Regions from separate parts of the Paraburkholderia fungorum genome, predicted to be linked through region 2. Evidence: riboswitches for the same ligand, from Rfam matches in the RefSeq annotation. Region 2 holds a riboswitch; the other holds the start of a gene.

Region 1 (16,359 bases), on a different contig from region 2:
CGCAGGTCATGCTGCTGGTCAGCGTGGGATATCTGGCTGTCGCATTGCCGGTTATCTACGCTGCACGGCACGTACAACAGCGGTCGCGGCCACGCGTGCCGGTAGTTAGCCGCGCGGTCACTCTCACCGGGGAAGCGCGATGACGTTCGATCTCGGTGTTCTATCCGGCTACTGGCAGACGTTAGCGAGCGGATTCGCCAGTACTGTCTGGCTGTGCATTGCCGGTGCGGCGATGGCGGGCGCGCTCGGCATCTTGCTGACGATCGGTCAACGTCGTGGATCTCCGTGGATCGTTTCGCTCATCCGAGCCTATACGGCACTCACGCTCGGCTTACCGCTACTCGTGCTGCTCTACGTGATGTTCTTCGTCCTGCCGGATTTCGGCGTGCTCCTGCCTGCTCCGCTAGTTGGCACGGTGACTCTCGCGATCTATTACGGCCCCTATGTTGCCGAAGTCATTCACGCTGCTGTCGCCGCCGTACCCGCGGGCACCATCGAAGCAGGTACCGCGATCGGCATGTCGCCGGCAAGAATCGCGCGACGCATTATCGCGCCTCAGGCGTTGCCGTTGCTGCTCCCTACGATGACCGGATTGCTGATCGGCCTGATCAAGGATTCTGCGCTGCTATCTGTGATCTCTGTGCATGAGTTCATGTTCGCCGCGAAGGGCGTCGTGTCGGACACGTACGCGCCACTCGAAGTCTATTTCGTCGTAGCGATGGTTTACTGGGCCGCGACATCGATCATTTATTTTCTGACCCGTTTCTGGGAACGCCGGCTCGGCAGTGCCCTGCGGGTTTCCTTGCCCAGGTGATCCGCATGAAATCTGTTCCTGCTTCCCCGGCCGTTGCGATCAAGGCAGCCGGTATCGTTAAATCATTCGGGACGAACCGTATTCTCGACGGAGTCGATCTGAACATCGCTCAAGGCGAAACGGTCTGCGTACTCGGACCGTCCGGCTCGGGAAAATCGACGCTGCTACGTTGTCTGAACTGGCTGTCGCCGCCCGACGAAGGTGCGATCTGGATCGGCGATGAACGGGTCGGCGTGCGCGAGAACGCAAGCGGCTCGACGAGCCCCCGCCCCGACCGTGAGATAAGCGCGCAGCGCAGCCGGATTGGCATGGTATTTCAGAGCTTCAATCTATGGCCGCACATGACGGCGCTGGAGAATGTGATGGAAGGATTGTTGTCGGTGAAACGTATGAGCCGTCTTGCCGCCAGCGATGTTGCAATCGAAGCGCTGCGGCAAGTAGGTTTGGGCGGCAAACACACTTCGATGCCCGCAAATCTCTCGGGCGGTCAGCAGCAGCGCGTGGGGATCGCGCGCACGCTGGCGATGGCACCGGAAGTGATTCTTTTCGACGAACCGACAAGCGCACTCGACCCCGAACTGGTTAGCGAAGTGCTCGCGGTCATGCGCGGCCTCGCCGCAAAGAATACGACGATGATCGTCGTCACCCACGAGATCGGCTTCGCGCGCGATGTCGCCGACCGGGTGATCTTTATGGACGGTGGACGCATCATCGAACAAGGACCGCCCACCCACGTTCTCGATGCGCCCGCGTCCCCTCGTCTGCAGCAATTTCTCCACCGCTTCAACATGGAATCGAAACACTCATGAGCGACACGAATCAAACCACCTTGACCGTTCCCGCCGGCCACGGCAAAGCAGTTCGACTGCGTGCTGGCCAGGCAGTCAGCGTAATCAACTCGTTCGGCACCCAGGTAGTCGATTGCTGGGCCTGGAATGCGTATGACCTGAACGAATATATGTGCATGGAAGCGACGCGCGTCTGGAATCAGCGACTCAATCCGGTCATCGGTGATAGCTTCGTCACTAATCAGCGCCATCCGATCCTGACCGTCGTTGAAGATACGACACCCGGCGTGCACGACACGTTCATGGCGGCATGCGATCGCAAACGTTATGAACTGCTTGGCGTGCGCGGCTATCACCGCAATTGCTGCGACAACATGTTCGAAGGGATGTTCGAACTTGGCGTCACGCCGCCGAGACAGAACCTTGCATCGTTCAATATCTTCATGAATATTCGGGTGCAGCCCGACGGCATCACGCTGCATACGCTACCCACTGTTACGAAGCCCGGCGAGTTCATCACGTTGCGCGCTGAAATGGATTGCTTCGTTGCGTTCTCGGCCTGTCCGCAGGACATCGTCAAGATTCAGGGACAAGGCGATAACACACCGAAATCAGTGGAAATCGCCGTACTCGATAAAGTCGAGTCTGAATTGCGAGGCACACAATCCTGGGTTCCGGCCGCCTGATTTTTTGCCTCTCAAGAATACTTATATCGAGTTTCAAACCATGGCTAATTCCAATCTCACGTCGAATGCACCCGCATTTTCGCGGACGGCGATCAATCTCGCCGATCCTCGACTCGGTGCCCGGACGGTGCTGAGCAGCGACGATTTCTTTGCGCCTATGTCACGGATGCTGGACCCGGAACCCGCCGTGTTTATTGCCGGGAAGTATGACGAAAACGGTAAATGGATGGACGGCTGGGAATCACGTCGCAAACGGGTGACGGGCCATGATTTTTGCGTAGTCAAGCTGGGGGTGGCGGGTCAATTGTTCGGCGTGGATATCGACACGAGTCACTTCACCGGCAATTTCCCGCCGGCAGCGTCAATCGAGGCGTGTCAATCGGATGACGACATACCCGGGCCGCAGACCAGGTGGGTGGAAGTACTGCCCGCCGTTGCGCTCAATGGAAATGCTCATCACTTTCATGCGATTGAAGAAAGCGACGTATATACCCATATCCGGCTCAATATTTATCCGGACGGCGGGGTCGCGCGTCTGCGTGTCTATGGACGTCCGCGTCGAGATGTGTCACGCGATTCAGATGTCGATCTCGCGTCTGCGATGAACGGCGCTCGGGTCGTCACGGCTAATAACGAGCACTACGGTTATGCATCAAACCTCCTGCTGCCAACCCGTGCGGCGAATATCGGCGAAGGTTGGGAAACGCGCCGTCGCCGGGAGCCTGGTGCTGACTGGTGCATCATCGAACTGGCGGTTCCTGGCGAGATTCACACAGTTGAAGTTGATACCGCGCATTTTAAGGGCAACTACGCTGATCGCTGTTCGCTGCAGGGTGCAATCGTCAAATCAAGCACTGACGAATCGCTTGTTACTCAATCGATGTTCTGGCCTGTTTTGATGAGCGAGAAAAAGCTCGACATGGATCGTTTGCACGCGTTCACGCCCGAACTGGTCGAGCCGGTCACTCATGTGCGGTTCAACATATTGCCGGACGGAGGCGTGTCGCGACTTCGGCTACGTGGTCGGCCATCCTGTTCCGCTTGAATACTATCCAGGACTTATTGGGTATAGATCAGAGACCATCTGAAGAAATCCACTGCCTGAAACTCCTCTATTCAAGCGGCCAAAAGATTGTTAGCCAGAATCCCTGAGGCTAACAATGCGCCACCCGCGGTATCGGCCGATACCGCGGCGTTCTGATTATCAAATGGGGCTGGTCTGCGGACTTTACACTACCTCAACTGCCCCGCCCCCAGCCTGATGTGCCTGCTCCCGTCGGGACGTGCCTGGTCTGGTAGGCCGTCACGACGCCGGGCGAGAATTAACCCAAGTCCAGCGGCGCATGCCATAGCGGTTGCTGAAACGTCCTGAGCCAGGGATTGGATCTGCAACGGAGCGTGGCATGGCCGGACTGCATACAAAAATTTATCACCCCAAAAATAAGTGAATAGCGTCGGCTTTTTGTCCCGGAAATACTGGCTTCAACTCAAGCCGATGCCGGTTCCCTGCGTTATGAATCGCTGCTGTGCTTGCCATCAAACCGTCGCCCTCCCCCGGAATTTCGATGAGCAATGTCACCCTGCAATCCGCCGACACGTCCATTGGCGTTCACCGTAGCCGGTCAAATTCCCAGTTCCGCACCATCGCGGCATGCTCGATTGGCAATGCGCTCGAAATGTACGACTTTACGGTCTACAGCTTCTTCGCGATGCTGATCGGCAAGCTGTTCTTCCCCGTCAGTAGCGCCTATGGCTCCCTGCTGCTGGCGGTTGGCACGTTCGGCATCGGCTTCGTGATGCGGCCGCTCGGCGCGATGGTGATCGGCAGTTTCGCCGACCGGCGCGGCCGCAAGGCAGCGATGACGCTGACGATCTCGCTGATGGTGTGCGGCACGCTCTGCATCGCCTTTGCGCCGACCTACGCCACGGCCGGAACTCTGGGCACCCTCGCCATCGTGTTCGGCCGCGTTTTGCAGGGCTTTTCGCTCGGCGGAGAAATCGGCGCATCGACCTCGATGTTGATGGAGTCCGGAAGTTTCGGCAGCCGCGGTTTCCGGATCGGCTGGCAAGGGGCGAGCCAGGGGTTCGCCGCCCTGCTGGGCGCGCTGAGCGGCGCCGTGCTGTATGCAAGCCTGTCGCAAGCGGCACTCGAATCCTGGGGCTGGCGACTGCCGTTTCTGCTCGGATTGCTGATCGCGCCCGTGGGTCTTTATATCCGCGCTCATCTCGACGAAACACTGGACGGGGAAGCCGCGGAGGCTCATCCGTTAGCGACGGTGTTCTCCGAGCACGGCAGCAAGATCGTGCGTGGCGTGCTGTCTATCGTCGCGGGAACGGTTGGCATGTACCTCGTCGTGTTCTTCATGCCGACCTACCTGGTGCGCGTGTTGCACCTTCCCACCTCGCTCTCGCTGATGGCAGGATGCGTGTCGGGCGCGACAATGACGGTCATGTGCCTTGTTTCGGGGTTGATCGCCGATCGAACCGTATCGCGCAAACCTCTCGCGATTGCGTCCGTTGCACTGACGACGCTGCTCATCTATCCCGTGATCTGGGCAATGAACATGTATCCCAGTGTGCCGCTGGCCCTCGTCATGATCGCGCTGGTCACCGCCGTGAGCAGCTTCGGCAGCGCACCCATGTTGCTGTTGCTGATGGAAATGTTTCCGGCCAGCGTGCGGGCGAGCGGACTGTCTGTGATCTACAGCATCGGCGTTGCGCTGTTTGGCGGATCCGCCCAGTTCATCGTGACCTGGCTTCTCGCTAAGACCGGCAATCCGATGTCGCTGGCGCTCTACATGGTCGCCTGTGGGATCGTCACGGTCTGCGCAATGTCCAGCCTGCCTGAACCGCGCAAACGCGCCTCATAAAACAGGCCAGCCGGCCCACAACCAGTCCGCCGGCTGCCTCCCCGCTATTCATCACTCTGACTGAATCGATTTCGCGCTCGAAAGAGACGCGAGGGAGCGGCTCGCCCGTTCACCAGCGCATTTATCAAAACACGCAAGTGGAGATCTGCAATGAGAAAGACGTTGAGTGCGCTCGTCGCCTCGGTAGGCACGCTGGCTTATGCCGGAGCTTTCGCGGAAGTGTCGCCGGGCGCGCCGCCCGATGCAGCGGCTGCCGCCTATGCGACCACCTCGCAAATGCAGTCGATCTTCCAGTACTGGGGATCGGGCCTGGGGCCGCAAACCCTGGGAGTGGCTTCGGAGCGCACCTTCGTGACGCTATACGGCACCGTGGATATGGGTGTCAACTACACGAAGGACGGTCCCTACAGCATCACGCGAGTGCAATCGGGCGGCGCGTTGACATCGAAATTCGGCTTGTACGGCCAGGAGTATCTGGGTAACCAGTGGACCGTGTTCTTCCGGCTCGAAAATGGCTTTCTGGGTAACACCGGCGCGGTTCAGGACTCGACATCTCTTTTCAACCGCGCCTCCTACATCGGGATCCAGAACCGCATGTACGGGCAACTGACGCTCGGCCGTCAATATACGTCCGGCGGCGCTGCCGCGCTTGGTGCAGACCCGTTCCTCGGCGTCGCGCACGAATCGGTCTACACGTACTTTCTCGGCACGTCGGATCTGGGGCTTGGTGCAAACAGCAGCGCGCTGGGACGTCTGCCCAACACGGTGCGCTATATCTCGCCGCGATTCGGTCCATTCGGCTTCGACCTGAGCTACTCGCTCAAAGGCGATCAATCGATAGGTCCCGCCGTCAGTCAACGTTCAGCGATGGTTTCCTACGTCGACAAACGCGCGGTACTGTCGGTCGCTGTCGGGCAAAGCTGGTGCGACCCGTCGATCTCCGGCAGTTGTATCGGCGACGCGACTATCGCCCCGGGCAAACGCACCGACACCTATCTCGCTTCGCTGCTCTACGACGTCGGCCCATTCATCGCCCAGGGCGCCTACATCCGGTACGTACCGCAGGCCGCGGATAGCGCGATCGCCAGTACCTATCTGCTGGGCCTGCAAAAGTGGTGGCGGGGTAATTTGCTACGGGCTTCGGTTGCGTATCGCGACACGACGAAATCGCAGGATTACGCGTACGGCACGACCCTCGGCATCGATCACTTCCTGTCGAAACGAACCTCGGTGTATGCACGGGTCGGTCTCATGCGCAACGGCCCGAATTCCAGCGTCACCTACAACTACGACAGCGGCTCGCCGACGCCTGCGGCAGGACGCACCATTTCGAGCGTCACGCTGGGTATCAATCACCAATTCTGAGCGGGTGCGCGGCTCCGTCGCGTCACCATTTTTTCCTTCACTGAGGAGACATCCGTGTCGATCGAACTGGTTCAAGACTTTATCGAAAGCAGCAAAGACAAATACATCCGGCTATCGGACGAAATCTGGCAGTACGCGGAGTTGGGCTACACCGAACAGAAATCCACCGCTGCGCACATCGCCTTTCTGAAAGCCGCGGGATTTACGGTACGCGAGGGTGTGGCCGGTATTCCGACGGCGTTCGTCGCGGAAGCCGGCTCCGGTGGCCCGGTGATCGGCATCCTCGGCGAGTTCGATGCCCTGTCCGGGCTGAGTCAGGAGAGCCTCGCACTTAACTGCTGTCCGTCGACCGAGATCTCGAATGGCAACGGCCACGGTTGCGGCCACCATCTGCTCGGCACCAGCGCTCATCTCGCGGCAGTCGCGGTCAAGAATGCGCTGGAACGCAATGGAATCGAAGGTACGGTGCGCTTCTACGGTTGTCCCGCCGAAGAAGGCGGCTGGGGTAAAACCTTCATGACCCGCGCAGGTCTGTTCGACGATGTGTCGGCCGCGATCACCTGGCACCCCGGCGTCGCGAACACGATCATGAACCTGGAGAGCCTCGCGGTTAAACAGGCGTACTTTCGCTTCAAGGGCGTGGCGGCACATGCAGGCGCGTCGCCGCATCTTGGCCGCAGCGCGCTCGACGCGCTCGAACTGATGAACATCGGCACCAACTTTCTGCGCGAACACATGATCCCGGACGCGCGCGTGCATTACGCCATCACCGACGCCGGGGGGATTGCGCCGAACGTCGTGCAGCCGAATGCGGCGGCGCTGTACATGATCCGCGCTCCGCGCAATCGCGACGCGAGCGAACTGTACGAGCGAATCTGCAATATCGCGCGCGGTGCGGCGCTGATGACCGATTGCGAACTGGAGATCGAGGTTCACTCGGCGTGTTCCAATCTGTTGCGCAACACCACGCTGAACGAATTGATGCAGGCGAAACTCAAGCAGTTCGGTGCGCCGCAGTATGACAGCGAGGAGTTGCAGTTCGCCGAGTCGATGCATCGTACGACACGCCCGGAGGAGATCGAGATGGCCGGCCGGATGCTGGCCTCGGCGTGGCGCCAGCCAAAAGCGTTGTTCGACGGTGTCGATGAGCTTTACAACGACCGGCCGTCGAAAATGCATGGTTCGACGGATGTCGGCGATGTGAGCTGGGTCACGCCGACCGTGCAGTGCATGACGGCGTGCTTCGCTTTTGGGACGTCACCGCATTCGTGGCAGTGGGTCTCGCAAGGCAAAAGTGCACTGGCGCACAAGGGGATGACGCTGGCCGCGAAAACGATGGCCGCCACCGCACTCGAGCTATACACGAACCCTCTGCTGCTCGCGGCCGCGCGCACTGAGCTGATGGAGCGTCTGGCCGAAGAGCCGTATGTGTGCCCGATCCCGGCAGAGGTGCAACCGCCGATTCCCGGACGTGCCGCCTGATTTTGTCCGGCTGTCAAACCTCCCTCAATTTATCGGCGGAGTATCAGGCTCGGCGGCAAATGCGGGCCCACGTCGGCGGACCCGCTCGATCTCGACGTGGAGGTCATGGGCGTGGTGCATGATCACACCGGCGGAGCATGGGGAGGCCGAATTCCGATGGGATTGTCCGTGTGGCTGCGCACCGGCGGCATCGATATTGCGGTGTGCTCGATCCGCACGCAGCTAATCGAACGCGATTCGCTGACAGGGCTGGGCATCGATCTCGACGGCAAGCGCCTCATCGTCGTGAATCCATGGGCGGAAGACGGCACGCCGCCCACCATTCTGTTCGGAGGCAAGACGGTGACGGCGAACTGACACCTGTTGCTCTGCACGGTCGTATTTTGTCCCGCTAAGCTATGCCCTTGGCAATGAGAATAGAGGGCGCTTGTGAAGTTGAGACAACTCGATTCGCTGCGTGCGGTCGCCGAGGCCGGCAGTCTTCATGAAGCCGCCCGGCGCCTGTTCCTGACGCAACCGGCAATCAGCCGCTCCATCCGCGAGCTGGAAGTCGAACTGGGCATGCAATTGCTCACCCGATCGGCGAATGGCGCCACGTTGACGCCATTCGCCCACCAGGTGCTGAAACGCGCGCTCGTCGTCCAGCGGGAAATCGGTCGCATCGCGGAAGATGCGCAGACAGCGCGTGGGGAACTCGGTGGCCGCCTGACGCTCGCGATCACCCCTCCTGCCTCTACCCGTGCGCTCGCCGACTCCCTGCTCGAACTCACGACCGCGCGCCCGGACGTCAAACTCGAAGTGATCGAATGGCGTGGCGCAAACATCTCGGACGGACTGCGAAACGGCACGATCGATGTAGCGATTTTCACGCAATATGGCGAACCTAAAAACGCGGCGTTCGAATGGACCAGGCTGTACGAGCTCGACGTGCAATTGACGATTGGGGCTTCATACCTGGGTAGCGAGTCTTTATCGATCGAGCAGATTCACGCGCTCCCGTGGCTTTTGCTCGATTCCCCGACCGATGAATCGAGCTTCGTAGCAACGCTATTCGGCGAGTACGGTATGCCGCCGCCGGAGCGGATAACGCGGTGTTCCTCGATGAACCTATACCTCGAACTGTCGATGCAGATGCAGGCGGTCGCGGTCTTTACGTCGCTGGCGACGCCGCTGCTATCGCAGCGTGCAAACGAGGGCATGCTCAAACTACTGCGGCTGACCGAGCCGACGCCGAAGGTCGGCATGTACCTCGCCTACTCCAGCGAGGAACTGCTGACCGCGACCGCCGAGGATTTCATCCGGCGCCTGCGCGCCAAGCTCGATGGCCGCGACGCGGGCCGCTTGCCGGCTGGCATTCCGTACGACGACAACCGGGTTAGCGCTCGCTAGTCACGAGATTGCCGTCATTTGCAGAGCGGCCGACAAGAACGTTGGCGCGCGGATGAGGCCATCTCGCACGATGCACAGGACATATGCCACGAGGCGATACCGCAGCACGCGCGGTATCGCCCAATCGACAGCGAGCGGCGATCATCGCATCACCGGCGGTAACGCCGCCCGATGGTGGCGCCACGCCGACCGACAACGTAGCCGGCCACACGACTCAGCGGCGCGACCCTCTATACCGCGCTTGCGACGACCTGTGCCGTGGCGGCTGACAAGGTCCACCCCAGATGCCCGTGCCCGGTGTTATAGAACACGCCAGGCCGTTTGCCTCGTCCCACCTTGGGCAACATGCTCGGCATCATCGGCCGCAGACCTGCCCACGGAATGACGCGCGAAGTCGACACCTCGGGAAAATGCCGACGCGTCCAGTCCACCAGCGGAGCAATCCGGTCCGAACGAATGTCGCGGTTAAAGCCGTTGATTTCAGCCGTACCGGCCACCCGAAAACGATCCGCACCGAGCCGGCTCGTGACGATCTTCGCGCTATCGTCGAGCAGACTCACCCATGGCGCGCGCTGCTGACTCGTCTCGTCGTCGAGACAGACGGTGATCGAGTAGCCCTTCACCGGGTAGATATTCACGTGGTCGCCCAGCATCGACGCAAACTCGCGGCTCCTCACACCCGCGCACACCACGATCCGTTCGAACGTGAAGCACTGTGACTCGCCTTCGAGATTGACCATTAGCGAGAAGCGTCTGTCAGCGGCTGGCTCGATCGACGTGATCTCCGCGTCGTAGTGAAATTCGACGCCCTTCCGCGCGCATGCTTCAGCAAGGCCGCGCGTGAATTTGTGAATATCACCGGTCGAATCAGACGGGGTAAAGAAGCCACCGAAGAAGTCGCCATGCAGCGTAGGTTCGATTCGTTGCAGTTCACTTGCGCTCACCGCGCTGCGGTCGAGTCCACCTTCGCGCAGCATTTCGTTGACCTTGCTGGCGGCGTCGAATTCCTTTTGCGTCTTGTAGATATGCAGAATGCCGCGCCGCTCCAGATCGAAGTCGATGCCTTCTTTTTCGGCGATCGAAAACAGATGCTCTCGTGCGGCGATCGCGAGCCGTACGGTTTCGACCGTGTTGGCGCGGTAATGCGGAATCTGCCGCAGGAACTCGCCCATCCACGAATACTTGTGCCATGTGGGCGTGGGGTTGAGCAATAGCGGCGCGTCGCGCGTAAGCATCCAGCGCAGCCCTTTCATGACGGTGGCGGCACTGTTCCAGACTTCCGCATTACTCGCAGACAACTGACCGCCATTCGCGAACGAAGTCTCCATCGCCGCATAGCGATGGCGTTCGAATACGGTGACGTGGTGGCCGAGTTGCGCGAGGGCGTGAGCCGTGGTGACGCCGGTAATGCCGGCGCCGATGATGGCGATTCGTGACATGACATGGTCCAGAGTAGTTGAGCATCACCGGTGTCGATTTCATATCGAAACCGGCGCTGATGCCCCATCTGTCCATGTACCTGAGAGTTTCTTCCCAGCGTTTTTTCGACGGCATGCGAGCCGTGGAAGCCGGGAATCCCCTTCGGTGGGCGCGCATAGCGCCGCTCTCCAGATGTTCTCGCGGTGCGGTCCTTTTGCCTGAGAGTTTCCGGGGCGGTTGCTCCGTCGGCGTCGTCACGGCCTCTGACGATCTCTCCCGCACTGCATGACTGAACGGTTCGACAATACCGGGTCAAATTTTTTACCGCAAGTATTTCGTGTATCGCAATGCGTGCGCGGTGCTCATGTCTGCGCATTGAAATCACCGGATCGCCAACCGGTATTCTCAAGATTGATCGATCGCGTTTCCAGGATTGGCGTGAGTACACCCTTCAATGTCGAGGCGATGGTCGTCACCTCGCGATGCGCACTGAGTCATCATTCTTTCATGGGTTCACTCCAAATTTACACCCTTAAGTGGGTCAGTTCTGCGTGAACATCAACGGTCCGACTTGCTGGAGGAAGAGCCTCAGCGTCGACGACAGTTATCGGAAGGATTGCAGTCACTTGAGTGACTTCGTGTCGTCAATGCTGAATGGCGGAAATTGGCCGACTGCTATACGACCAAAGGCTCATTGTGACCAGGTGAATCGAGGTCCAATAATAAAAAAAGCAGTGAGACCAGTAAGCCAGAGTTCGACTCTGCATCGCGACGGCGTTCATTAGCGAATGAACTGAAAACCGGCTCCTGCCGAGGGCGACAGTTTGCTTCGTTTACTGCCCCATTTCGCTTGCTGCCCTGCAACGCGTCATCGCTTTCTGATCGTGTTGCCTCGAGTATGAGTCTGGACAAATGCGGTCACCAGTCTCTGACAAACCCGCCTACAAAAATCCGCATACCGTCTGACAGTGTGTTCAGTTGGGAGAACCAGCCATGTATCGGTGGACCAAGAGACTGGTGCGAGCGCTCTGCCTGGCGCTCGCCGCGATACCGATGATGGGTTCGATCGATGCAGTCGCCCAGGACCAGGCGGCGAAACCCACATTTAAACCCGAGGAAATCGAAGCACTGGTTGCACCGATCGCCCTTTATCCTGACTCCGTGCTGTCGCAGGTACTGATGGCCTCGACTTATCCGCTGGAGATCGTGCACGCCGCGCGCTGGGTCAAGGCCAATCCGAAACTCAAGGGCGATGAGGCGGTGAAAGCGGTACAGGACCAGTCGTGGGATGTCAGTGTGAAATCACTGGTCGCATTTCCGCAGGTGCTCGAACCGATGAACGACAAACTCGACTGGACCCAGAAGCTTGGCGACGCATTCCTCGCCCAGGAGAAGGATGTCCTCGCTGCCGTGCAGCGCTTGCGCGCGCGGGCGCAGGAATCGGGCAACCTGAAGTCCAATGAGCAACAGAACGTCAGCGTCGAGCCAGCGCCGGCGGGCGCCCAGGCAACGCAGACGATCGTGAAGATCGAACCGGCGAATCCGCAAGTCATCTACGTGCCGGCCTACAACCCGACTGTCGTGTACGGCACATGGAGCTATCCAAGCTATCCGCCCTACTACTGGCCGCCGGCACCCGCCTATTACCCCGGGGCCGCGCTCGCCACGGGCCTCGCATGGGGCGTCGGACTGGCCGCCGCAGGCGCCATCTTCGGCAACTGCAACTGGGGCGGCGGAGACGTCAATATCAACGTCAACAAGGCCGCCAATATCGATCGAAATTTCGATCGCAGCAAGGTTCAGGGCGGCAAGTGGCAGCATGATGCAAGCCATCGCCAGGGGGTTGCCTATCGCGACAATGCGTCTCGTGAAAAATATTCGAGAAACGTCTCCGGCTCCGATGCACGGGGTGATTTCCGTGGTCGAAATGGCGACGCGGGTGATCGGGGTGATCGCGGTAACGCAGGCAATCGCGGAAACGGACGCGATAACGGTGGCGTGGGCGATCGCAACAATGGCGGCGCAGGCGATCGCAACGGCGGCCGGGGTAACGCCGGGGTCAGCGACCGCGCGAGTACACGAAACAACGCAGGCGGAGCCAACCGCAACGGTGGCGCAAACCAGGCCGGCATAGCTGACCGGGCCGGTGGCGGCAACGCAGCCGGCAACGGAAACCGGGCCGGCGCAGCCAACAATGCCAGCGTCGGCAATCGCGCCGCAGCGTCCGCACGGCCCAGTACCGGAGGCGGCAACCGCGACGGAGCCTTCCAGGGTGTCGGCGGCGGTGGCCGTTCACAGCAGGACTTCAACCGCGGCCGATCCAGCGCGCAGTCGTCGAATTTCAGCCGTCCGAGTGGCGGCGGTGGCATGCGGGCGGGCGGCGGTGGCGGACGCGGCAGGCGCTAAGGAGACACCAGCATGAAGTCATTACTACGATCTCTGGCGGCCCGCCTGATCTCGCTCGGCGCCGGGGCCGCGCTTGTTCTGACGCTCTGCGTCGGCGCACCCGGTACGGCCTACGCGCAGAAGCACTTCGAATCGCCCCAGGAAGCGATGACCGCATTTGGTAACGCGGTCGCCGGTAGCGACGAAGCAGGCCTGAAGGTCTTGCTCGGCGACCGGTTTCGCGACCTCATTCCGCCAGTCGGTTCAGACATTCGCAGCCGCTTCCTGACCGCCTGGGAGGACTCGCACACGATTCAGACTGTCGACGACGACCATGCCGACATCGCCGTCGGCAAAGATGGTTGGACACTCCCCATTCCTTTGGTGAAATCGGCGCAAGGCTGGCATTTCGACACGCGCGCCGGCGTCGAGGAAATGCGCCTGCGCCGCATTGGGCGCAACGAGCTGGCCGTCATCCAGACGATGCTGGCCGTCTACGATGCGCAGCGCGAATACGCGCAGGTGGATCACGACGGCAGCGGCGTCCTCGCTTATGCCAGGAAGTTATCGAGCTCGCCCGGCAAACGGGACGGCCTCTACTGGCCCACCGGCCCGGACGATCCGCCAAGCCCGTTAGGGGTCGCATTCGCCAGCGCGGGCTCGCGTCAGGCCGATCACGCCGGCTACTACGGCTACCACTTCAAGCTGCTTACCTCGCAAGGCCCACACGCCCCCGGAGGCGCGTACGACTATGTCGTGAACGGCAAGCTGTTTGGCGGTTTCGCCGTCGTCGCGTGGCCCGTTCGTTACGCGGATACCGGCATCAAGAGCTTCATGGTCAGTCACGATGGACAGGTCTACGAGCGGGACCTCGGACCCGACGGTGCAGCGAAGGCAGAGGCCATGCAATCCTTCGATCCCGGTCCGGGCTGGGTAAAGGTTTCACCTTGACGCGCGCCCTGCTCGCCGTCGCATGTAGCGCCCAGTTCGTTTTGTCGGCCTGCGCTGACTACGCCGCACCCGCCGGCACCGTGGTCATGACACCGGCCAGCTTTGATCGCTCGTTTTCCGCTGCGGCCGGGGCCATGCGTGACGAGGGGCTGGCCATCACGGTCCAGGATCCGGCGCGCGGCGTGGTGGTGGGCAACAGCAACGGCAGCGTCGTGATGGCCAGCATCAGTCAGCAGGCCGATGGCAGCGTGCAGGTGCGCTTCGACGCCAGTGACTCACGCGACCCGGTCCTGCTGCAGCGCATCTCACGAAATTACGATCGGCGGATGGGTCGATGAGTGCGCGGCGTCTCGACGCGCCAGAGGAGTAACCGCCCCCTTAGCCTGCGAATACTGGTCCAGCGAGTCGCGCCCCATGAAGCCCGACTCATTCCTCGCGCAGTCAATCCCCAAAAAATGAGGAGCAACCATGCAGCGCGAAGTTCTGCTTGATCCGATCGATCGGGTATCCGAAATACTGTTTGGTCTGATCATGGCAGTCACGATCGTCGGCTCCGCGTCGATCGCCTCCACGTCGGCGACGCCTGGGCGAGTCGCGACCGTTGCGGCGCTGGGCTGCAACATCGCGTGGGGCCTTGTGGATGCGGTGATGTACCTGTTACGCACGGCGACGGAGCGATCGCGTCTGCGGAACCTGGGCTATCAGGTCATCCAGTCCGACAAGGAAGCCGCACGCGATATCATCAAAACAACCCTGCCCGACTATGTACGCGCGATCGTCGGCGAAACAGAGATTGAAGTCATGCGCAGCCGGATCCACACCCTGCCGCCCAGTGGCCGCCGCACGCTCGAACCACGGGACTTTCTTGAAGCTCTGGGCATCTTCCTGCTGGTGGTCATCGCCACCTTCCCCGTCGTCCTGCCCTTTCTGATGCTGCGCTCCACGCCGCTGGCACTGCTCTCATCGCGTGTGATCGCGATCAGCATGCTGTTCATTCTCGGCTTCGCACTGGGACGGTACGCGGGTTATCGCGCCCCGCTATACACAGGACTGGCGATGGCCGCTCTCGGCATTGCGCTGGTTGCGGCGGTCATTGCGCTCGGCGGATAGTGCGAACGTGGTGGCAGCACACGGACACCAACACACGGGCGCTGCGCACTTTACGTGCGGTGCAGCGCGCCCTCCCGGAGTCGAACACCAGCGCATGACCGAAAGACCGCCCTCACTCACAAATTCATCCGCGTCACCTTGGTGCCGTTGAGCGACGCGTCGGCCATCAGCCCGGTATTCGTCAGCACGAGGGCGACGACCTGAGAGGATGCCGACGTGCTGTCGATCGTACCGTTCGCGCCGACCTTGATGACCGACACGGCGGCGTCCCCGCCAACCGACCACCCGGCGGCGTTACGGAACGAATCGAGCTTGTCACGCGTCATGAACATGAAAATGATGGCCGTCGACTGCGCTCCTGCCTGAAATCCAAAAGAAGCCGCCGCCGTGCTGTAGTAGCCGACTGTCGCGCCGCCCACACGTAACGCGCCTTCGCCATACGCCGCCCCGACGATGAAGGCCGCCTTCTTCACATCCGGAAACACCAGAATGCCCTGGGCCTTCGCCGCGAGTTCGTGAGAACCCTGGACCGTCGAGAAAAGCCGGCTGAGCGTGCCGTCGACACTCGCGTCGATCGCCTGACGCTTCGACGCATCGGTTTGAGCGCTGTCGCCGCTGCCCGACGTCGTGGTGCAACCGGCGAGCATCAATCCGCCAGCGATGCCGGCCACCGCTGCCTCAATGACGAAATTCCTTCTGTTCACGATCCACCTCCAGTGAGTTTCCGAGGTGCGTCCCCGGGTGAGCAAGTCTTGCGGTTGCCTCGTTCGATCCGTGTTCGGACTGAGCGGCCATCGCTGTGGGCGATACGGCGAGCCGCATCGCGTCGTGCCGCAACGGAGTGATTCAACGGAACCGCACGTCGCCGAAGCCGATGCGTACGTCTGGGTTGCCACATATCCCCGGCTCACTTGCCGCCTTCTTTCCCTGGCCTGAGAAAGAACACGAAACCGGCGATGCCGATTACCATCGCAAACACACCGAATTCGACGAGCTTCGGCCGTTCGTACAACAGCCCGCGGATCGACGAGGCAAGTCCTCCCAGCGTCACGAACACGGCAATCGCCGCCAGCACGATCCTGCCTTCCACGCGGGCCATA
Region 2 (16,359 bases):
CATGGTCTTGATCACCGAATCGAGCGACACGTAGTGGCTGCCGTCGCCGCGCAACGCCATCCGCGCTGCATTCACGGCCTTCACTGACGCCATCGCATTACGCTCGATACACGGAATCTGTACCATTCCGCCGACCGGATCGCAGGTCAGCCCCAAGTTGTGTTCCATGCCGATTTCAGCCGCGTTCTCGACCTGTCGCGGCGTACCGCCCATGACCGCAGCCAGCGCACCCGCCGCCATCGAACACGCGACGCCCACCTCGCCCTGGCAGCCCACTTCCGCGCCGGAAATCGACGCGTTCAGCTTGTACAGAATGCCGATGGCCGCCGCCGTCATCAGAAAATCGATCACGCCCTGCTGGTTCGAGCCAGGCATGAAGCGCGTGTAGTAATGCAGCACAGCCGGGATGATGCCGGCCGCGCCGTTGGTCGGCGCGGTCACGACACGACCGCCCGCCGCGTTTTCCTCGTTGACGGCGATCGCGTACAGATTGATCCAGTCGACCATCGACAGCGGATCGCGCAACGCCAGTTCAGGATTGCCCGACAGCGCGCGATACAACTGCGGCGCACGGCGCTTCACCTGAAACGGTCCCGGCAAATTGCCATCCGCAGCCGGGTTGTTGATGCCGCAACCGCGCGACACGCACGACTGCATCACGTCCCAGATTTTCAGCAGGCCGCTGCGCGTGTCTTCTTCGCTGTTCCAGACGCGCTCGTTTTCCCACATTAATTGAGCAATGCTTTTTTCGCTCGATTCGCACAGCGCGAGCAACTCGTTGCCGGTACGAAACGGGTAGGGGAGTTGATCGACGGCGCTCAGTACCTTTGTGTTCGGCGCGCCGGCCGTCACCACGAAACCGCCGCCCACCGACAGATACGTCGCCTCACGCAAGGTCTCGCCTTGCGCGTCGAACGCGCGCAGCTTCAGGCCGTTCGGATGTTCGGGCAACGCCTGCCGGTAAAACGAAATGTGCTCTTTCTGCACGAACGGCACGTCGTGCGTGCCGAGCAACGCGAGCTTGCGCGTCACTCGCACGGCTTCGAGTCGTTGCGTGATGGTGTCGGGATCGACCGTATCGGGCGCGTCGCCGAGCAGGCCGAGCATCACGCCGCGATCCGTGCCGTGGCCCTTGCCCGTTGCACCGAGCGAGCCGTACAGATCGACCTTCACCGAAGCCGTTGCAGCCAGCAGAGCGTCGCGTTCAAGCCCTTGCACGAACATCAGCGCAGCGCGCATCGGCCCAACCGTATGCGAACTGGACGGACCAATGCCGATTTTGAAGAGATCGAACACGCTGACTGCCATTGACTGCTCCCTGCTGAAAAGTAATAGGTTTAGCGCGCCGGCAACGGCAAACACACGGCGAGCCAGGCAGGCGGCGTGGGTGCGAGTTGCAGCGCGACTGGCGTAAAGCGTCCATCGAGACGCGCGGCCAGGTGAAACAGTTCCGTCGCGTTCTTCGGATCCCATTGACCCGAATAGCCAGGCAAGCCGGCCTCGCGACGTTTTGCATCGAACGGAACGCTCGAATGCACGAATTCTTCGTGAGTCTGCTTGCCGGTCGCGAACGGCGTGAGCCAGTTGAGCGCGGCCAGCAACGTGGCGCCGTTCGCGCCTTTCTCCTGCAGCCAGTTGCGGTTGTGACGGCGCGCGGCGAGCGCTGCCGTGACGAGCGGCTGCAGATCGTAGGTGACGTAATGCAGCGCGTCGCGTTCGCTGAAGTCGATGGTCGAGCCGTCCGCGTTGATGTTGTCGCCGATATGCTCGACGAACAGACGCTGCGCCGCGTTGATCATCTTGCGGTTATCGAGCGTGAACGCGGCCATTGCGATCAGCTTGATACGGTGACTCTGCCAGTTGTTGCGGAACGTGCCTTTCAGCGGACGCGGCTGCGCGTCGATCTGCGCGATGTAGCCGTTCGCGAGCTTCGTCAGGAACGCCATCGACGCGTTGCGCGTTTTCACGGGCAACGCGCTCGCGGTCATGTCGTACGCGAGAATCAGCCCCTCGAAACGGGTTTCGTCGATCGGATTGAAGCTCGGTTGATAGGTGGTGACCCATGCATACAGCAGACGGTCGACGAGCTTCAGATAGCGGTCGTCGCTGGTCGCGCGCCATGCAAGCGCGGCGTCGCGCAGCAGATCGAGATCCTGCTCCGCCTCGACGCTCTGGTCGTAGATGCCCTCGTGCGGCAGCGTGCCTTCCGTGTGCAGCTTTGCCTGCGCGTGCGGCTGCTCGTTCAGATGCGCCTGCACGTTGCTCACCAGCAATTTCACGCCGGGATCGGCGTTCGTGCGTTCACTGGTTTGCAACGCGGGCGCTGCGCAGAAATTCATTGCGGCTTGCGCCTGCTGTAGCGGCAGCAGCGCGGCTGCGCCAGCCATCAGCAATGTGCAGGTCGGCCACCACGTTCGGGCGCGCGCTGCGTGCGCCCGGCTTTGCATCAATCGCACCTTTCGCGCCATGCGAAACTCCTAATTTGGCTGATTCGGTGTGTGATGTTAGCCGTTTGCGCCCATCAGCGACAGGATCGCGGGCGCCGCCGCGCATTGTCCTTTTTCAACCGCTTTCACGGCAGCGGACGATGCGCGGCGGTGCTTGTGCTTACTCGTAGTCGGACATCGGCACGCACGAGCAGAACAGATTGCGGTCGCCGTACACGTTGTCCGCGCGGCCAACCGGCGGCCAGTACTTTTTCGCGATCAGCGTCTTCAGCGGATACGCGGCGGTTTCGCGCGCATACGCATGCTTCCAGTCGTCGGCGATCACGACCGCTGCCGTGTGCGGCGCGTGCTTCAGCGGATTGTCCTCGCGGTCCGAGCGGCCTTCTTCGACCGCGCGAATCTCGTCGCGAATCGCGATCATCGCTTCGATGAAGCGGTCGAGTTCTTCCTTCGATTCCGATTCGGTCGGCTCGACCATCAGCGTGCCCGGCACCGGGAAGCTCATCGTCGGCGCGTGGAAGCCGTAGTCGGCGAGGCGCTTGGCGACGTCGTCCACGCTGATGCCGCTGGTTTCCTTGATCGGACGCAGATCGAGAATGCACTCGTGCGCGACCAGGCCGCCGGGGCCCGAATACAGCACCGGGTAATGCGGCGCGAGTTTGTTCGCGACGTAGTTCGCGTTGAGGATCGCGGTCTCGGTTGCGGCGGTCAGGTTCTTCGCGCCCATCATCGCGATGTACATCCACGAGATCGGCAGAATCGACGCCGAGCCGTACGGTGCGCCCGACACTGCGCCGATACCGTTCGGCGCGCGTTCGTAGCCCGACGAAATCTGGTTCGGCAGGAATTGCGCGAGGTGCGCGCCGACTGCGACCGGACCGACGCCCGGTCCGCCGCCGCCGTGCGGAATGCAGAAGGTCTTGTGCAGATTCAAATGCGACACGTCGCCGCCGAACTGGCCCGGCGCGCACAGACCGACCATCGCGTTCATGTTCGCGCCGTCGACGTAAACCTGGCCGCCGTGCGCGTGCACGATCTCGCAGATTTCACGCACGTTCGCCTCGAACACGCCGTGCGTGGACGGGTACGTAATCATGATCGCCGCCAGTTTGTCGGCGTGCTGTTCGGCTTTCTTCTTCAGGTCTTCGATATCGACGTTGCCTTGCGCGTCGCACGCGACGACCACGACCTGCATGCCGGCCATTTGCGCCGATGCCGGGTTCGTGCCGTGCGCCGAAGCGGGAATCAGGCAGACGTTGCGATGACCTTCACCGCGCGACGCGTGATACGCGTGGATGATCAGCAGACCGGCGTACTCGCCTTGCGAGCCCGCATTCGGTTGCAGCGACACGGCCGCATAGCCGGTTGCCGCGACCAGCATCTCTTCGAGCTGGTCGATCATCTCGCGGTAGCCGACGGTCTGCTCAGCCGGTGCGAACGGGTGGATCTGGCCGAATTCGGGCCACGTGACCGGCAACATTTCCGACGTCGCATTCAGCTTCATCGTGCACGAGCCGAGCGGGATCATCGAGCGGTCGAGCGCGAGGTCCTTGTCCGACAGGCTGCGCAGATAGCGCAGCATTTCCGTTTCAGAATGATGACGGTTGAACACATGGTGCGTGAGGTACGCACTGGTGCGTTCGAGCGCGGCCGGCACCGAAGCCGTGTTCGATGCCGCGAGCTTTGCGTCGAGTGCGTCGACTTGCGGCACGTCGCTCGAGAAAGCTGCCTGCGCGAACACGGCGAGCAGATCGGCGAGATCGCGGCGCGACGTGGTTTCATCGACCGACAGGCCCACTTGCGTCGCGCTCACGCGGCGCAGATTGATGCGCTTCGCGGTGGCCGCGTCGAGCAACGCCTGGGTGCGCGCGCCGGTGTCGAACGTGAGGGTGTCGAAGAAGGTATCGTTGACCAGCGTGTAGCCGAGTTGCTTCGCGCCTTCTGCGAGCAGCGCGGCGATGCGGTTCACGCGCAGCGCGATGGTCTTCAGACCGTGCGGGCCGTGATAAACCGCGTACATGCTCGCCATGATCGCGAGCAGCGCCTGCGCGGTACACACGTTCGAGGTCGCCTTTTCGCGGCGGATATGCTGTTCGCGCGTTTGCAGCGCGAGACGCAGTGCGGGGTTGCCTTGTGCATCGACCGTCACGCCGACCAGACGGCCCGGCATCTGACGCTTGAATTCGTCGCGCACGGCGAGGTAAGCCGCATGCGGGCCGCCGAAACCGACCGGCACGCCAAAGCGCTGCGTATTGCCGACGGCCACGTCCGCGCCCCATTCGCCCGGCGGCGTGAGGACGGTCAGCGCGAGCAGATCCGCCGCGACGACCACGTGGCCGCCTGCTGCGTGGATCGCTTCGGTCAGCGCGCGGTAGTCGCGCACGTCGCCGTTCACGCCCGGGTATTGCAACAGCACGCCGAACGCATTCGCGTTCGCAGCTTCCGCTGCGGGACCCACTTTCACTTCGATGCCGACCGGCGTCGCGCGCGTTTTCACCACTTCGATGGTTTGCGGCAGCACGTCGTCGGCGATAAAGAACACGTTCGACTTCGACTTGCCGACGCGTTGCAGCAGCGTCATCGCTTCAGCCGCAGCGGTGGCTTCGTCGAGCAGCGACGCGTTCGAGATGGCGAGACCCGTCAGATCGACGACCATCTGCTGGAAATTCAGCAGCGCTTCCAGACGGCCTTGCGAGATTTCCGGCTGATACGGCGTGTACGCGGTGTACCACGCCGGATTTTCCAGCACGTTGCGCAGAATCACCGTCGGGGTGTGCGCGTTGTAATAGCCCTGCCCGATGTACGAGCGGAACACCTGGTTCTTGTCCGCGAGTTCGCGCAGTGCGGCGAGCGCTTCGGCTTCGCTTCTGGGTTGCGCGAAGGGACCGAGCGGCAGCGTTTCGGTGCGGCGGATCGTCTTCGGAATCACGGCGTCGATCAGCGCGGCGCGGGATGCGAAGCCGAGGGCTTCGAGCATCGCTTGCTGATCGGCCGAATCCGGGCCGATATGCCGTTCGGCGAAGGCGTCGTGCACTTCGAGCGCGGCGAGCGAGAGAGGAGTGCGGTTCATCAGACGATCCGGGTGTTCGAGCTTCATGGGTGTTCCTGGCGGTGCGGCTGCCTTCCTGTTGCAGCGTTTCAGGAAGAACCCGCCGCACCTGACGGGTTAAACGTAAAGGTAAATCAGGCGCCGATCGACTTCGAGTACGCGTCGGCGTCGATCAGACGGTCATGCGTCGCGCCGTCGGCCGGCTTGATCTTGAAGAGCCAGCTTTCGTACGGCGTGCTGTTGACCGAATCGGGCGTGTCGGCCACGGCCGTGTTCGCTTCGATGATCTCGCCCGAAACCGGCGCGTAGATATCGGAAGCGGCCTTCACCGATTCGATGACGGCGACGGTGTCGCCGGCGGTCACGGTCTTGCCCAGTTCCTGGACTTCGAAGAAGACGATATCGCCGAGCGCTTCCTGCGCGTGGTCGGTAATGCCGACCGTCAGCGTGCCGTCCGCTTCGGTGCGGACCCACTCGTGCGATTCGGTGTATTTCAGATCGGCCGGGATGCTCATCGGATGCTCCTATGCGGTGATTCGGTAGTGACTTAAATGGGGAAGGTCCCAAGCCTGGCGATTTGACCCGCCAGGCTCCTCATCTGCGAGGCAAAAAATTTCTGAGGGACGCACGCGCGGGCTGCTTAAACCGCCAGCACCTTGCCGTTGCGCACGAATGGCAGTTTTACCACGCTTGCGGGTACGGCCTTATCGCGAATCTGAACGTGAACGGTGTCGCCCACTTGCACGCCTTTGGGCACGCGCGCGAAGGCGATCGATTCCTGCATCGTCGGCGAAAACGTGCCGCTGGTGATTTCGCCTTCGCCGTGCGGCGTGACGACTTTCTGATGAGCACGCAGCACGCCCGCCGCCTTGCCGTTTTCCTTCAGCAGGATCAGGCCGACGAACGCAGCCTGCGAACCGTTCGCTTCCAGCTTCGCCTTGCCGACGAAGTCGCGCGGCGAGGCCAGGTCGACGGTCCATGCGAGACCGGCGTCGAGCGGCGACACGTTGTCGTCCATGTCCTGGCCGTAGAGGTTCATGCCGGCTTCGAGGCGCAGCGTGTCGCGCGCACCGAGACCGGCGGGGCGCACGCCTTGGGCCTGCAATGCCTGCCAGAGCGCTTCGACGTGATCCGCCGGGACGATGATTTCGAAGCCGTCTTCGCCGGTGTAGCCGGTGCGCGCGACGGTCAGTTCGCCGAACGGCGTTTCTTCGATTCGGGCGGCGTTGAACGGTTTGAGCGCTTCGGTGGCGGCGCGAGCGGCCGGCACGGTTTGCCAGACTTTCTCACGCGCATTCGGGCCTTGCACGGCGACGATCGCGTAATCGCGACGCGGCGTGATGGTCAGGCCGAAGCCGCCTTCGGCGTTGAGCTGGCCGAACCAGGCGATGTCTTTATCGGCAGTGCCCGCGTTCACGACGACACGGAAGTGATCTTCGCCGAAGTAATAGACGATCAGATCGTCGACCACGCCGCCATTCGGGTTCAGCAGACAGGAGTAAAGCGCGCGGCCCGGCGTTTGCAGTTTGCCGACGTTGTTGGCGAGCGCGTATTCGAAGAACGCACGCACGCGCTCGCCGATGAAGTCGACGACACACATGTGCGAGACGTCGAACATGCCGGCGTCGGTGCGCACGGCGCGATGTTCGTCGATCTGCGAGCCGTAGTTGACGGGCATGTCCCAGCCGCCGAAATCGACCATGCGGGCGTTGAGCGCACGATGGGTGGCGTTGAGCGGGGTGTGTTTGAGTTCGGTCATGGGGCCTCGGGCATCTCGCGAAACAAAAAAGGCCATGCGGCGCTACGCCTCGCGGCCGAATGCCTGCGAGCGTGGTTCTGCATGACCCCTCTGTCCTCGATACCTGAGAGATTGCGCCGCCGTGACGACGTTGCCAGGAACGTTGATTCGTCACGGTGAGACGCGCGCCCCTTCGGTGGGCAGCTTGCCTGAATCTGTTCGCTGTTTGGACGATACAGATGGCTACTGCCGCTCTCCAGAGTGCGAAAAACCGGATGCCTCGGTGCTGCATTGAAGCGGGTTTTTCGACGCGGTCGGTCCTTTTGCCTGAGAGTTTGCGGGTATGCCCCTTCGGCGGCGCGGCCTGCGAAATCCAGCGGCCAGCGCTCTCTCCCGACGCGTGCGGCGAATGTACGCGACGGCCGGAGGCTTGTCAATTGAAGGCCCGCAGGCCGTGTGGGAGTAAGCGCAGCGGTTTTTACACGCCAAAAAAAGCGCGGGACGTGATGCCCGCGCTGGCGTTGCAGAGGTTATGGAAACGCCCGCGTGTTTACTCGCCGATCGCGTGCGCCGCGTTATCCAGTTCCTGATTCAGCACACGTTGCTCTTCGGACGAAAGACCGCCGCCGTGTTGCGCGGCCATGTCGTGCGCTTCCTGGCGGATCACTTCCAGACGATGGTGCAACGCGCCGCCTTGCGGGGGCGGGTAATAGCCCTGATTCACGTGGTTATCGATCCGGCGACCGAGGTTGTCGATCCGGCCGTCCACCTGATGCAGGCGCTGATCCGCGATCTGCTGCGGGTTGGGACGCGGTGCCGGTGCCGGTTGCTGCACGACGCAGGCGGCAAGTGACGTCAGTAAAGCGCACGCGGCAATCGCGCGGATAGTTCGAGGCATGGTTTCTCCGGAAATCTTTGTCTTTGATGGTGCTACGTGGGTAGCAACGGATGGTGGCGGATTTGCGCTGACGGCGCAGGCGGGATGTTTTGTAACGTTGTGTACCTGTCATGTAGCTGTTCTTTTGTCAGGTAAAACGCGCCCGCGCGGCACTTGCGGCGCGGGCTGTTTTTGGTACACAGCCCGCTGCGCCGCGCAGGAAAACGATGTCAGCGAATTCGCTCGAACGGCAGGCGGACGCCTTCTTCGGAACTACGCGCGGCCAACTCGATGATGGTCATCACGTCGACGGCATCCTGAGCGGTGACCGGGAACGCGACGCCATTTTGAATGGCGTCGGCCAGCGCGATATAGAAGCCCGTGTAGTCGCCATTGCGCGTCGGCACTTCGCGTTCCACTTCCTGATCGCCTTCGAGCACGCGCAGCACGCCCGCCGTGTTGCCGGCGCCGAAGCCTTCATCGCCGGGACGCAGGCCGGCTTTCAACTGGTCTTCCTGCGTGTCGAGCCCGTATTTCACATAGCTCCCCCGCGTGCCGTGGATCGTAAAGCGCGGCGCGACCAGCGCGGTCAGCGCGCTCGCGTGCAGTACCACTTCGAACTCGCCATAACCAAGCTGAATGTGTACGTAGTCCGGCGCGCTAGCGTTGTCGCGATGCGTGCGCACCGTCGCCGATACGGTTTGCGGAGCGCCGAACAGGGCCAGCGCCTGGTCGATCAGATGCGGCCCGAGGTCGAACAGCAAGCCGCCGCCACGCGACGCCTCTTCGCGCCAACGCTGACGCACTTCCGGCCGGAACCGGTCGAAATGCGATTCGTATTGCGTGATGCGCCCCAGTTCCACGCGCGCAAGCAGATCGCGGACGGTCAGGAAATCGCCGTCCCAGCGCCGGTTGTGAAAGGGCACGAACAATTTGCTGCGAGCGAGCGCGATGTTCGCGAGCGTGTGGGCTTCGGCCGCAGTTAGCGTCACCGGTTTGTCGACCACCACGTGCTTGCCGGCTTCGAGCGTGCGGCGCGCGAGGTCGAAGTGGGTGTCGTTGGGCGTGGCGATCACGACGCAGTCGATATCGTCGAGCGCGAGCAGCGCGTCGAGATCGGCGACGATTTTTGCGTGCGGATAACCGGCCAGCGCGCGCTCGGGCTGACCGGTCGCGATGGCGGCGACGCTCGCGCGTCCGCAATGTGCGATCACCGGCGCATGAAAGGTCGCGCCAGCAAAACCGTAACCCATCAATCCAATCTTCAGCGATGCGGACATGCGTGTCTTCCTGCAGAAACGGCGCGCCGTTTTGCCACCGCGGCGACGGCGCGCAACACCGTAATTGTGGCATGTCCTGACGGGCGAGCGGCAGGCGCGTGGCAGGTGATTGGCGTGTGGTGCGGTTGCGCGTGGCGGTCGGCGGCGGGGTTTCTGTCGTGGGCGTTCGCGGTCAGGGCGCTTAATGCGCGTCGCCATTCGACGGAAAGAGGTGTCATTTTTCACGGCGATTCGTTTCGAAAGACCGCCTTTGCCGGACTTCGAAGATGCAGCTAACCGCACCTATTAGAGGGCACTTGTTGTCAGCGTGCGGGCCTGGCATCCGTGTTAACATCGCTCCTCTCGCGCGATTCGCGGCGGGTCAGATCACCTTCGCACGCTTGCGGAGCACCCGATCCGGCCGGCGGCGCGCAGCATGCCCCCGGGCCTTCGGCCGGTGCTTTTTCTCACCGGCGCGCCCACAAACCGCAGTTTCAACCGCATCACCATCCAGACGATGTCCGCAGGCCTGAACCCCGCTCAAAATGAAGCGGTCCGTTATCTCGACGGTCCGTGTCTCGTGCTCGCCGGCGCAGGCAGCGGCAAGACGCGCGTGATCACGCAGAAAATCGCGCACCTGATCGAAGCCAAAGGCTTCGAGCCGCGCCACATCGCCGCCGTCACGTTCACGAACAAGGCCGCGCTGGAAATGCGCGAGCGCGTGGGCAAGCTGCTCGAAGGCAAGACGCTCACCACGCCCGGCAAGGAAGGCCGCAAGGTGCCCGTCAATCAGTTGACGGTGTGTACGTTCCACTCGCTTGGCGTGCAGATTCTTCGGCAGGAGGCGGAACACGTCGGCTTGAAGCCGCAGTTCTCGATCATGGATTCCGACGACTGCTTCGGCATGATCCAGGAGCAGGTCGGGTCCACGGACAAGGGTTTTATCCGCAAGATCCAGTCGATCATCTCGCTGTGGAAGAACGGCATGATCATGCCGGAGCAGGCGATCGCGATTGCCGCGACCGAGGACGAGCATCAGGCCGCGATCGTCTACCGCAATTACGTGGCGACGCTGCACGCGTATCAGGCGGTCGATTTCGACGATCTGATCCGCTTGCCCGCCGAACTCTTCGAGAAGAATGAGCAGGTGCGCGACCGCTGGCAGAACAAGCTGCGTTATCTGCTGATCGACGAGTATCAGGACACCAACGCGTGCCAGTACGAACTCGTGAAGCTGCTGGCCGGCAAGCGTGCGGCGTTCACGGCGGTGGGCGATGACGATCAGGCCATTTACGGCTGGCGCGGCGCCACGCTCGAAAATCTCGGCCAGCTGAGCAAGGATTTTCCGAAGCTGCATCTGATCAAGCTCGAACAGAATTACCGCTCGACGGTGCGCATTCTGACCGCGGCGAATAACGTGATCGCGAACAACCCGAAGCTGTTCGAGAAGAAGCTGTGGTCCGAACACGGCATGGGCGACACGATCACCGTCACCGGTTGTAACGACGAAGAGCACGAAGCGGAGTCGGTCGTGTTCCGTTTGTCGGCGCACAAGTTCGAGCGGCGCGCGAATTTCCGCGACTACGCGATCCTGTATCGCGGCAATTTCCAGGCGCGTATTTTCGAGCAGGTGCTGCGTCGCGAGCGGATTCCGTATGTGCTGTCCGGCGGCCAGTCGTTCTTCGACAAAGCCGAAATCAAGGATATCTGTGCGTATCTGCGTCTGATCGCCAACGCGAACGACGACCCCGCGTTCATCCGAGCGATCACCACGCCGCGCCGTGGCGTCGGCAATACGACGCTCGAGGCGCTCGGCTCGTTCGCGGGTCAGGCGAAGGTGTCGCTGTTCGAAGCGGTCTACATGGGCGGGATCGAAGCGCGCCTGTCGCCTCGTCAGATCGAGCCGATGCGCGTGTTCTGCGACTTCATGCAGCGCCTCACCGATCGCGCGGAGAAGGACGCAGCGGGCCCGCTGCTCGACGAACTGATGGACGCGATCCACTACGAAGCGTATCTGTACGACGCGTTCGACGAACGCCAGGCGCAGTCCAAGTGGCAGAACGTGCTGGAGTTCATGGAGTGGCTCAAACGTAAAGGCACCAAGGCCGAGCCTGCCGATGCAGCTAACAGCGAAGCCACCGGCTACGACACCGCCGACGGTCTCGGCGATACCGGCAAGAACCTGCTCGGTCTGATTCAAACCGTCGCGCTGATGTCGATGCTGGAAGGCCGTGAGGAAGATCCCGATGCGGTGCGTCTGTCGACCGTGCATGCGTCGAAGGGTCTGGAATATCCGCACGTGTTTCTGGTGGGCGTCGAGGAGGGCATCATGCCGCACCGCGGCGGTCCCGATGACGAGCCGATCGACGACGCGCGTATCGAGGAAGAACGCCGTTTGATGTACGTCGCGATTACGCGGGCGCAGCGCAGCCTGCATCTGAACTGGTGCAAGAAACGCAAGCGCGCGCGGGAGACGGTGGTGTGCGAGCCGTCGCGGTTTATCCCCGAGATGCTGCTGGACGATGCACCGCCGCCGACGCCCGAAGAAGCGCCGATGTCACCGAAAGACCGGTTGGCCAGTTTGAAGGCGCTGTTGCAGAAGCCTTGAGCGGGCGGATGGGGGATGGAGCCTGCGAGTCGATGGTGGTGTTTTTGTGCCCGCGCCCAGGCTGGTGCTTGCTTGGTTTGCCTCGCGGCTCGTACTCCCGGCGGTTTTCCATCGCGCCAGCGCGCTGAACAATCAATGCGCATAAAAAATCCCTGCTCGCGTTTCGCGCAAAGCAGGGATTTTTTATGTCTACTGCAAGTGAAAGCCGTAACGCGGCGATCAGTGCCGCGCCTTACTTCACAGCGCTAACCATGTAGTCGACCGCCGCTTTCACGTCGGCGTCGGAGGCATTCGAGCCGCCCTTCGCCGGCATCGCGCCCTTGCCGTGCAGCGCGTAGTTATAGACCGTGTCCATCGGCTCTTTCAGACGCGGCGCCCAGGCGTCCTTATCGCCGAATTTCGGTGCGTTCAGCACGCCCGCCGCGTGACACGCCTGACAAACCTGCTGATACAACGCCTTGCCGGCTTGCGACGCGTCCGCGCTTTGCGTGCCGCCCGCCGCCGGTGCGGCTGCCTGGGGCACGCTTGCCATCGCCGCCATCGCTGCGGCGGCCTGGGCCGCGCCGGCATCCGATGCGCCTGCCGGTGCAGCAGCGGGCGCGCCGGACGCGGCCGCCGCGCCCGCTGCTGGCTGCGCCGGTTCGGGGAAGCTGGCGCCGGAGTTGTTCGCCATATAAACCACGGCGCGGGCGATTTCGAAATCGCTGTAGTCGTCCGGGCTGGTGCCGCCGCGCGGAGGCATCGCGCCCTTGCCGGAGAGCGCCGTATGCCACAGCGTGTCGAAGCCCTGCGAGATACGCGGCGCCCAGTCGGCGGTATTGGTGAATTTCGGCGCGCCCGCCGCTCCCGACGCGTGACACGCCGAGCAAACCGCCTTGTAAACCTCTTCGCCGCTCTTGTACACGCGCGGCGCATTGGCGTCGCGAATATCGACCTGAGCCAGCGGCTTGATGCGGGACGTGACCTGGTCTTCGGAGAGAGAGTCGGTGCCGGCGCCCGTGCGGGTCGAATTATCGACGTAGACGGCCAGCAGAACGATGATGACGATTGGCACAGCAAACCCGGCGATGATCGCGGCGATGAGCTGTCCTGGTGTTTTGATTGGGGCTCCGTGGGGTGCTTCGCTCATGCTTGTCTCGTCTCCGTGGGTATGTGAGCGGTACAGCGTGACGGCAACTTCTTGTTTTTGATCAGCCACGGACGATTATAGACGCAAGATTTCAGCGGCGGCGAGGCGCGCGGCGGGCTGTTCAGCAGGCGTTTACCCGAAGCGCGAAGCGCGGTTGACGGGCGCGAGATCGTGTCATATGGGCCGTCAGGTGGACGGTCGGGCCGAAACCGGGTATTCTTGCGGTCTTGCTTTGGCGTCGCATCCGTTCCGGTTGCCGCGCTTTTGCGTGAAGCGCCCGTAGCTCAATGGATAGAGTACTGCCCTCCGAAGGCAGGGGTTGCTGGTTCGATCCCAGCCGGGCGCACCAGAATAATGAAATGATGGTGGGTAATTCAAACCCACATAGATCAGGCCCTGCGGCGAAAGCCAAGGGCCTTTTTCATTTTTGGCCTTGCGAGAAATCTGGCTGGGCTGGAATCCCGATGGACGGAAGTTCGCCGCATCGATAAATGCTGCTGGCGACCGCACTCCTCATTTCGCTCGACGCATCAGATTCTCTGCTTCGACGTGCGAGGCTTACGCACATCATCGTGTCGTGTGAGTCGCCCTTCAGGCCTGTTCGCAGAACTTCAGCCACGCGAAGTCTTCACGGATAGCGGCACGCTGCCCACATCAAGCTCCCATCAAGTCTTACTCATTTCCGGCTTTCAATATTCAACTGAAAGATCTTTGAAATTAACATTCCTGATTTTCTTCTTCACCGATGAACGACCGCTGTGTAGGGACTATTTATTGAAGTGACTTTCCTGGTTTATTTGACCGGTTCACAGAAATGATCGGTAAATTTAGCTGCGAATGACGCTGCTGATCGGCTCAAAGCCGCCATGCGAGAAAGTCCATAGTAGATCCTCGGGTACAATGCAGCTAGCCAAATTACGTGGGCGCTCACTGACTCCTGGACGGACCGTCCAGCATCCGACCACACAGTTTTTTGATCTCGCATACTCCACAACTTTTGCTATCGCATGAACTCGATTACAACAGAACAGGATCGTGTGTCCTCCTCGCTTGCAATCGCGGGTGAGGAGCGCCCGGACGAGCCAAATACTGCAACAACTGCGGACTCCTCAAAGACAGATCAGCACATTTGGGGCAAAGACGAGCACCGTCTAATGCTGCGCGACATGATTCTGGAAGAGCGGCGCAGAATCAAAGCGATCGAAAGCCGGTATCGCGCAATCGCAGACGCGGCGGCAGCCGAAGTGGCCACCATGCGCGAAACATCTGCACAGTCCATTGCAGGGTCGCGCCGTTCGTGGCCCCGCTTCCTGCATCCGTTGACCAAGCACCTGAAGCGGATCATGCCTACCGTCAAGTTAGACGGAGCGCCACTGCCGCCGGTGACTCCTCCGGAGGCAGGTCGTGCGATTGAAATTGATTATAGTGCCAAGGTTCCGTTTCAGTTTCCGACGTTGAAACAATTGAAAACGGAGCGTGTCGCTGCGATTATCCATTTGTTTTATCCGGAACTTGCACCAGAGTTTCGTGTTTATTTGAATAGCATTCCCGTCGGTGTAGATATATTCATATCGACCTGCGATTCATTCTCTGCCGAATTAATCCAGAATGCTTTTAAGGGCTGGACAAAAGGCGTCGTCGAAGTTCGCGTGGTCCCCAACCGCGGCCGCGATATCGCGCCAAAATTGCTCGCATTCAAGAATGTATTCGAGAGCTATGAGTTCGTTCTGTGTCTGCATGGCAAGCGGTCCCATCACGCAAGCGCTTTGGCCCAGTGGCGTCACTTCATTCTCGAAAGCCTGTCCGGTTCGGCCGAAATCGTCGGCAGTGTTCTTTACGCTTTTGAACATGATCCCAAGTTGGGGATGGTCGCGGCCCAGCATTTTGAAACCATGAGGCACTGGACCAATTGGGGAGGCAACTTCGACGGCGCGCAGAAGCTGGCAAACCGTCTCGGTTTCGCTATCGACAAATCGGCACCGCTCGATTTTCCATCCGGCTCAATGTTCTGGGCGCGAACGGCGGCCTTGAAAAATCTGGTCGACCTGAATCTGACTTTCGACGATTTTCCGGCTGAAGCTAGCCAGACGGACGCAACGCTCGCGCATTCAATTGAGCGGCTTTTCTTCTACGCATGCGAGCACGCAGGTTTTCACTGGATGAAAATCGCGCGGCCGGAGCTGTATGAGAAAACTCCGGCAATGATGAACATCGCGTCTGCGCCTGATCTGAAAGCGTTTGTGAAGAATTATGTTTTCCATCTGCTTGACCCGAAGGGTGTCAAGATCCGCGCCGTTCGGCCGACGCCGATCGCGCAGCCGCCTCGACGACTTGCCGACATCATTCAGCAACGAGTTCTTGGCTTGCACGTCAAAGGGCAGCGCAACGTAAAGGTCGTTATCGGCGTCGTGACCTATAACAATGACCAGGCGGAACTCGAGCGTGCGGTCGAAGCGGCCCGTATCTCTCTCGCAGAAGCCGGCCTGCCGGTAGCCAACAATCTGTACCTGGTCGACAACGGTAATTCGAGCGAACACTGTCATCTGGACCGCAGCTTCCTGACACGTTTCCCGTCGGAAGGAAACGTGGGCTTTGGCGGCGGCCACAACAGGCTGATGCGCGCTGCTTTCGCCGACGGCGCCGATATCTATATTTCACTCAATCCGGATGGCGTTCTGCATCCGGACGCGATCGGCAGTCTGGTTAAAGCCGTATTGGCGTCGGACGGAAGATCGCTGGTCGAAGCACTGCAATTCCCGTCGGAACACCCCAAACCCTATGATTACCTGACGCTCGAAACGCCTTGGGTATCGGGTGCGTGCCTGGCAATTTCCAGAACCTGCTTCGAGGAATTGGGCGGCTTCGACGAAACCTTCTTTATGTATTGCGAAGACGTCGATCTTTCCTGGCGTGCCAGGGCGCATGGGTTCGGTCTGAAAACCTGTCCACAGGCACTTTTCCTTCATCGTGTCACCAATCGCAAGATGAGCGTATCGACGATAGAAATGATTTACACGTCTGCTTCTTTGCTTGCGAGGAAGTGGCGCGGCGCGGAATTCGAGCAGTGGTTGCAGAGCGAAATGGATGGCCTGGGCAAGCAATTACCTCAGCAGTATCCAGAGCCTGTTCCCGTTGAGTGGAGCAGGATCGCCGATTTCTCCGCACACACTAGCTTCGCGAAACCGCGTTGGTAAAACACATGATTGAAAATCAAGTCGACTGTATCGTCAGGCTTCATGACGTCAAACGCCT

What was found. A riboswitch is a leader RNA that binds a small molecule or an ion and turns the genes downstream of it on or off. The one in region 2 is predicted to bind glycine.
Region 1: another riboswitch for glycine. It lies ahead of BLS41_RS23305 (D-amino acid dehydrogenase); the one in region 2 lies ahead of gcvT (glycine cleavage system aminomethyltransferase GcvT).

What each region holds. Positions count from the first base shown of each region.
Region 1 covers NZ_FNKP01000002.1:1,647,049-1,663,407, forward strand. Annotated here, with positions in the region: gene BLS41_RS23255 (amino acid ABC transporter permease) at 1-143, shown strand, start outside; gene BLS41_RS23260 (amino acid ABC transporter permease) at 140-814, shown strand; gene BLS41_RS23265 (amino acid ABC transporter ATP-binding protein) at 820-1,623, shown strand; gene BLS41_RS23270 (DUF1989 domain-containing protein) at 1,620-2,288, shown strand; gene alc (allantoicase) at 2,329-3,333, shown strand; gene BLS41_RS23280 (MFS transporter) at 3,854-5,158, shown strand; gene BLS41_RS23285 (porin) at 5,309-6,523, shown strand; gene BLS41_RS23290 (M20 family metallopeptidase) at 6,578-8,005, shown strand; gene BLS41_RS23295 (MlrC C-terminal domain-containing protein) at 8,048-8,362, shown strand; gene BLS41_RS23300 (LysR family transcriptional regulator) at 8,435-9,394, shown strand; gene BLS41_RS23305 (D-amino acid dehydrogenase) at 9,625-10,833, opposite strand; glycine riboswitch at 11,010-11,102, opposite strand; gene BLS41_RS23310 (DUF3300 domain-containing protein) at 11,807-13,219, shown strand; gene BLS41_RS23315 (DUF2950 domain-containing protein) at 13,232-14,149, shown strand; gene BLS41_RS23320 (hypothetical protein) at 14,146-14,487, shown strand; gene BLS41_RS23325 (hypothetical protein) at 14,618-15,259, shown strand; gene BLS41_RS23330 (BPSL1445 family SYLF domain-containing lipoprotein) at 15,376-15,963, opposite strand; gene BLS41_RS23335 (DUF2964 family protein) at 16,167-16,358, opposite strand.
Region 2 covers NZ_FNKP01000001.1:191,532-207,890, reverse strand. Annotated here, with positions in the region: gene BLS41_RS00970 (L-serine ammonia-lyase) at 1-1,308, opposite strand, end outside; gene BLS41_RS00965 (alginate lyase family protein) at 1,338-2,468, opposite strand; gene gcvP (aminomethyl-transferring glycine dehydrogenase) at 2,608-5,544, opposite strand; gene gcvH (glycine cleavage system protein GcvH) at 5,631-6,011, opposite strand; gene gcvT (glycine cleavage system aminomethyltransferase GcvT) at 6,137-7,255, opposite strand; glycine riboswitch at 7,336-7,504, opposite strand; glycine riboswitch at 7,540-7,640, opposite strand; gene BLS41_RS00945 (hypothetical protein) at 7,785-8,132, opposite strand; gene BLS41_RS00940 (oxidoreductase) at 8,342-9,391, opposite strand; gene BLS41_RS00935 (UvrD-helicase domain-containing protein) at 9,888-11,978, shown strand; gene BLS41_RS00930 (c-type cytochrome) at 12,211-13,107, opposite strand; tRNA gene BLS41_RS00925 (tRNA-Arg) at 13,381-13,456, shown strand; gene BLS41_RS39925 (rhamnan synthesis F family protein) at 14,115-16,301, shown strand; gene BLS41_RS37935 (glycosyltransferase) at 16,307-16,359, shown strand, end outside.